Regions from separate parts of the Lentilactobacillus terminaliae genome, predicted to be linked through region 1. Evidence: predicted binding sites of a transcription regulator. Region 1 holds the regulator's gene; the other holds the start of a gene.

Region 1 (3,199 bases):
TAAACGGTCGTTTACCACCAAATGAGGTAAATATCCTGGAGCAAACGTTTTCTCCTGGTGTGCATTTTTTTGCTTCACATTATAAAATTCATACAATTTAGCAATCGACCGTTCGACCGCATCACTAGCTAATTCGGATTGGTGTTCTTTCACAAAATCAGTGATTTCAGGGTCTTGCTTCACAGCCGTAACCAATTTATCAAAATTATCATTCAAATGCTTACTAGCCAAAATTTTCTTCATCGATTCAGAGACATTTTCCACTCAATTCACCTACTTTTTCTTTATATTTAGTCTATCCAACTTTTCTTTTAACTTTTTTGCCTTTTCAGGAGTCATCGTACTGCTTGACAAGTCCTTATTTCTATTCTCTCTCTTCGCCCAATCTGGCAATGTTTCTTTGACTGTGTGACGACCATTAGACTGCCTTCTGGTATTCTTTTTTGGTTGTGATTGCTCTTCTTGTCTTTTCTTGATTGCAACAATCGCATCCTCAGCAGTAGCCACTTTCTTCTGTGCCCAATCATTAGCGATTGCTTCAAGCAGACCCTTATTCACTGTGGCATTCCCCATGCTGACCAGAACATAGTAAGTCATGATGTTAATGACTTGAATTGGCAGTATGTCTTTAGCTACCAAGTCTCTAATTGCTCGTTGCTCGTTACTAGAAACAAAACCGCCCTTTTGTTTTTTGACCTGATTCAAGAAAGCTAGTGGAGCAGTCTTTTGGGCAATCAAGATAATTTGCTTAGTTTGCGTGTCAAACGAAGACTGACTAGCCTTAGCAACTGGTTTAGTGGCCTGCACAACTGTCTTCTTCATTTGGCCTGTAGTAGCATTCTGATAATCATTGGCAATTACCTGACTTAAACGGTCAGTATCTAATTGATTGTTCTTTAAATCAACGGCTTTTAAAATCAGCTTGCTCATCGTAACTTCATCAATATCATACAGTAAATGTTCCGCAATTATGGCGTTATATGCAGTCTTTACACTTTCGATATCAATAAATGAATTCGACAAAACTTCAATCAACAAATTAAAATCAAACGGATTTTGTTTTAGAGCCTGTTGGTTTACAGATAGTCTTGAGTGATCAGCTTTTCTCTGTTGTAATTCAACGACTTCTTTGGGTGGATTTTGCACCGCTGTCTTGGTAACAGTGAAGACATCCAATAAAGAAGCAGAGATATCTTGCGTCTCTTTTGAATCATTCTGTGGCTGATCGACTCTTTGAACCAATTGTTTGAAAGTTACACTACCAACTCTCCCTAATAGTAAGGTGGTTAATAAATCGGTTCGCAAAAATTCTGCAGATGACAGAGGTAAATGCATCGCAAATCGATAAACTTTTTCATTACCGATAGACGTTGATAACAAGTCAACAGCTTCGAGTTTATGCTGAGCCGTTTCGATATCTGAAAGTGATAAATTAAGAATAGATTGCAGTTCGTAGAATGAATGTGCTTTGAATTGATACTTATCTTCTCTAGCAATTCCAAATAATAGCATGTACAACGAAAAAGCGTTTGAACCAATCAATGGTAAATATAGATCGGTTAATACGCTAAGATTCGGTTCCTGATTACTATTACGAGCTGTTGTTGCGAATCGACTATCTGGCGACAGTCTTTCCTCATTTACCATTTATTTATCACCACTATTATCCGTTGAACTGTTATCATTTTTTTCCATCATTTCTTTTAATTCTTTATAAAAGACTGACATATCCTTGAATTGACGGTAAACCGATGCGAATCTGATGTAGGCAATTTGATCTAAAGATGCAAGATCTTCCATCACATATTCACCAATTTCATTACTGGTAACCTCACTATCTCCACTTGAGCGAAGACGGTTTTCGACCCGATCAACCAGGTCAGTAATCGCGTTCATTGATACTGGACGTTTTTCAGCTGACCTAACAATTCCCTTCATCAACTTTTCACGATTGAATTCTTCACGATTACCATTCTTTTTGATTACTAATAACGGGGTAACTTCAACTCGTTCAAAAGTGGTAAATCTGAAGCCACAATTTTCGCATTCACGTCTGCGTCGAATAACCCGACCATCATCAGTTGGTCGACTGTCAATAACTTTGGAACTATTGTGACCACAATGAGGACACTGCATGAACGATCACTCCTTAAAATTCTCTTTTTTTATCCAATTATCTATCTGTTGTTTAGTTAAGTTAAACTCACCTGAATTATAAAAAACTACATCGGCGAGCTCTTGTTTAATTGTTAATGACCACTGGCTGGCAATTCGCTTCATTGCATCAGCAGTCGCCAACTGATTTCTATTCATTAATCTAGTAAGTTGCGTTGTTGGATCCGCATAAACCAATACTATCTCATCAACTATACTATTGTACCCATTTTCAAACAACGTTGGGGCGTCCAGAACAATCACATTTTCTGATGAATGCAATTCGATTTGATGATATATTTCCTGCTCAATAAACGGATTGATGACTCGAATGAGCTTAGTTAACGACCGCTTTGAACTAAAAACCATGTTACCAAACCGTTGCCGATCTAGCTCACCATCTTCATTCAAAAACTCATCCCCAAAATTGTCAATAATGGCCGCCAAACCTGGTTGACCCTTTGATTCTACTTGTCGAGTCACTATATCTGCATCGATAACTGAGATGCCTAATGACTTCAAGTAATTAGATACCTGGGTCTTACCAGTGGCAATTCCACCAGTTAAACCAATAATCTTAGGCATGCTAACCCTCCTCAGGTAAAACCTGACAATGAGGACAGAAATGAGTTCCTCGTTGAGCTAATTTGATTTTAACGATAGGTGTCCCACAGCGCAAACATGGTTGACCTTCACGCCCATAAACATTGAGTTGATTCTGGAAACTACCTGCTTCACCATACGCATTTGAATAAGAATGAACAGTGGTTCCATGACCAGCAATGGCCTTTTGAAGTTCTAAAATAATATTTTTCCTTAATTCAACTAATTCTGGTTTGGTTAGTGAATTAGCGGGTCTTTCAGGGTGAATTTTGCTCATCCATAATACTTCGTCAGCATAAATATTTCCCAAACCGGCAATATTACTTTGATCCAATAAGAATGGTTTGACCACTTTTCGACTTTTACCAAAAATTTTCACCATATAATCAATGTCTAAGGTGTCTTCGGTTGGTTCAGGACCAATCGTCTTCAATCCCGCCAC
Region 2 (3,199 bases), 180 kb from region 1:
TCTTAATTAATCGTAAAAAAAATCTCCTGACAAACCTTGTCAGGAGTTAAATTTCTATAAACGAGAGACACAAGATCGAAAATACTTAGTGCTGCTTCCTTCCGGACCTGACACAATTCGTAAGTCAACCTTTGTCTCAAGGCCTTACGGCATTAAATATCATAACAAATTATGGAAACAAATACCAGCTTATTTTACCGATTTTCGTTTTTTTCTAGCTGCTTTAAAGAAATCCTTCATCAACTGTGCTGATTTATCTGCATATAGCCCCGAAAAAACTTCTACTTGATGATTTAATCGTGAATCAGTCAAAGTCTGATATAAAGAATTAACTGCGCCAGCTTTTAGATCTGGAGCACCATAAAATACTCTACTGATTCGAGAATTAATGATGGCACCAGAACACATCAGGCATGGTTCAATCGTTACATATAAATCACAATCGACTAAACGCCAACTATTTAATGTCCTGCATGCCTCTTGAATGGCTACCAATTCCGCATGCACCGTAGCATCTTCTAACCATTCACGAAGGTTATGTCCTCTACCAACGATTTTGCCATCATGAACGACCACTGCCCCAATGGGCACTTCATTAATCAAATAAGCTTTTTTCGCTTCAACTAATGCCTGTTGCATAAAATAAGTTTGTTCAGCTTCCAAATTTATCTACCCTTCATTGATACTTTGAACGATATAATATCCCTTATCTCGTTTCAGAATGTCTGCATTTCCAAATGTTTTTTCCATCAATTTCTTAGCCGATGGTGCGCCCTGCTTTTTTTGCAGAACAATTGTTAATGTTCCATCAGCAAGCAAGTGCGCTTTTGCTTCTGCAATCATACTATCAACCACGTCTTTACCAGCTCTAACTGGCGGGTTAGTGATAATTGCGGCATACTGATCAGTCACATTTTCATACACATTGCTAGTAAAAATATTTACATTAGTGATTCCGTTGTCAGTTGCATTCTGTCGTGCAAGTGACAAAGCAAGTTCATTTACATCAACCATGTCCACATGCCGTTCAGGGAACTTTTTGGCAATCGCCAGTCCGATTGGACCATAACCACAACCTAAATCCAGAATGTGACCCTGAGGAATCTTATCATAATCAATGTTATCGATTAACACGCGGCTTCCATAGTCCACTGTTTTCTTAGAAAACACTCCGTTGTCTGAAGTAAACGAAATGTTGTTTCCTAACAACGTAAAGTTCCATTTTTGTGGGTCAGAGACAACATCTGGGTGCTCTGAATAGTAAAATTGATTATCTGTCATCATAAAACTCCTTAAGATTAATAGCTGCCGTTAACGCCTACAGATGCCTATATTTAGTATTATCGTGAAAAAATATCACAATATCTTGTGCTTTGTCTTTGATTTTCCCTGCGGGTAGTGTAAACTATAAATCGTAGAACAAAGGAATTATTTCCATTAGGAAGGTGCATATAATGGCAAAAATCACAGTATACTCAAAAAACAACTGCATGCAATGTAAGATGACTAAGCGTTACCTTACTGAACATAACATCTCTTTTGAAGAACACAACATTAACGAACAACCTGAATACGTTGATTACTTAAAACAACGTGGATTCATGGCCGTTCCTGTTGTTGATGTTGATGGTCAACAAGCTTTTAGTGGATTCCGTCCTGATCAACTTCAGTCAATCGCTAATTAGCCTTTGTCCATTTTAACACACTAGTTTACCAAAGCGGGCAACATTCAAGCCCGCTATTTTATTATTCAAAATTCAAAGAAAGAGTGGTTTATAGCATGTCCTTACACAATTTGCAGGATGTCTCATACTTCGATTTAAATAATCAAATCAACATTCCAGTTGACGGTCAAATCCCTCTAAATAAAGATAAAGAGGCCCTCGACGCATTTATTAAAGAAAATGTCGAACCTAATTTAGTTAAATTTGATTCCTTAAAAGACCGATTCGATTACTTGATCGATAATAACTATTATGAAGAGGCTTTTATCAATAAGTATGACTTTGCATTCATTGAAAAATTATATGATTATTTAGGCCAACAACATTTTAAGTTCAAGTCATTTATGGCTGCATACAAGTTTTATGCTCAATATGCTTTAAAAACTAATGATAATGACTCATATCTGGAAACCTTCACCGACAGAGTGGCTGCTAATGCCCTCTTCTTTGCTGATGGCGACGAGCAATTAGCTATGGATCTTGCTGATGAAATTATTCATCAACGTTACCAACCTGCTACACCTAGTTTTTTGAATGCTGGTCGGGAAAACCGTGGTGAATTTGTATCATGTTTCCTAATTCAAAGCACCGATGACATGAACACGATTGGTCGAACAATCAACTCCGCCTTACAACTTTCTCGAATCGGTGGTGGTGTTGGAATTAACTTGACCAACCTTCGTGAAGCTGGCGCACCAATCAAGCATATTGAGGGTGCGGCTTCAGGAGTTGTTCCTGTCATGAAGTTATTAGAAGACAGTTTTTCATATTCTAACCAACTTGGCCAACGTCAAGGTGCCGGAGTTGTTTATTTAAGTGTCTTCCATCCTGATATTATTGACTTCTTGGCTGCCAAAAAAGAAAATGCTGATGAAAAAATCAGACTTAAGACCCTTTCACTTGGTGTTATCGTTCCTGATAAATTCTACGAATTGATCAAGAACAATGAAGATATGTACCTATTTAGTCCATACGATGTAGAACGCGAATATGGTAAGCCATTTGCTTACGTTGACATTACTGCTGAATACGATAATTTGGTTGCTAACGAAAGCATTGCCAAGAAAAAAATCAAGGCACGTGATCTTGAAACAGAAATCAGTAAGTTACAACAGGAATCTGGTTATCCTTACGTAATTAATATTGACACTGCTAACCGTGTTAACCCTATCGATGGTCAAATCACTATGAGTAATTTATGTTCTGAAATCCTTCAAGTACAAACACCATCCACTGTTGATAATCAACAACGGTATAGTACACTTGGTAAGGACATCTCATGTAACTTAGGATCAACTAACATTAATAATTTGATGCAAGCAACTGACTTTGGTCACTCTGTTGAGACTATGGTTAGAGCATTAACCTTTATTACTGATCACTCAAACATTGATGTTGTCCCTTCAATTCAAAAGGGTAATAATGAATCTCACTCAATTGGTTTAGGAGCAATGGGTCTTCACAGTTTCCTTGCT

Evidence for each region. Region 1 encodes NrdR, which represses ribonucleotide reductase genes. Its sites were predicted from a motif close to ACACNATATATNGTGT; they were not measured.
Region 2: nrdH (glutaredoxin-like protein NrdH) is a predicted target of NrdR. The motif match lies at 1,357-1,372, and genes of this name have one in related genera.

Annotation. Positions count from the first base shown of each region.
Region 1 covers NZ_CP168151.1:937,522-940,720, reverse strand. Annotated here, with positions in the region: gene dnaI (primosomal protein DnaI) at 1-264, opposite strand, end outside; gene O0236_RS04675 (DnaD domain protein) at 274-1,647, opposite strand; gene nrdR (transcriptional regulator NrdR) at 1,648-2,136, opposite strand; gene coaE (dephospho-CoA kinase) at 2,143-2,739, opposite strand; gene mutM (DNA-formamidopyrimidine glycosylase) at 2,741-3,199, opposite strand, start outside.
Region 2 covers NZ_CP168151.1:759,936-763,134, reverse strand. Annotated here, with positions in the region: RNA gene ffs (signal recognition particle sRNA small type) at 56-142, opposite strand; gene tadA (tRNA adenosine(34) deaminase TadA) at 190-669, opposite strand; gene O0236_RS03795 (class I SAM-dependent methyltransferase) at 670-1,281, opposite strand; gene nrdH (glutaredoxin-like protein NrdH) at 1,455-1,685, shown strand; gene nrdE (class 1b ribonucleoside-diphosphate reductase subunit alpha) at 1,781-3,199, shown strand, end outside.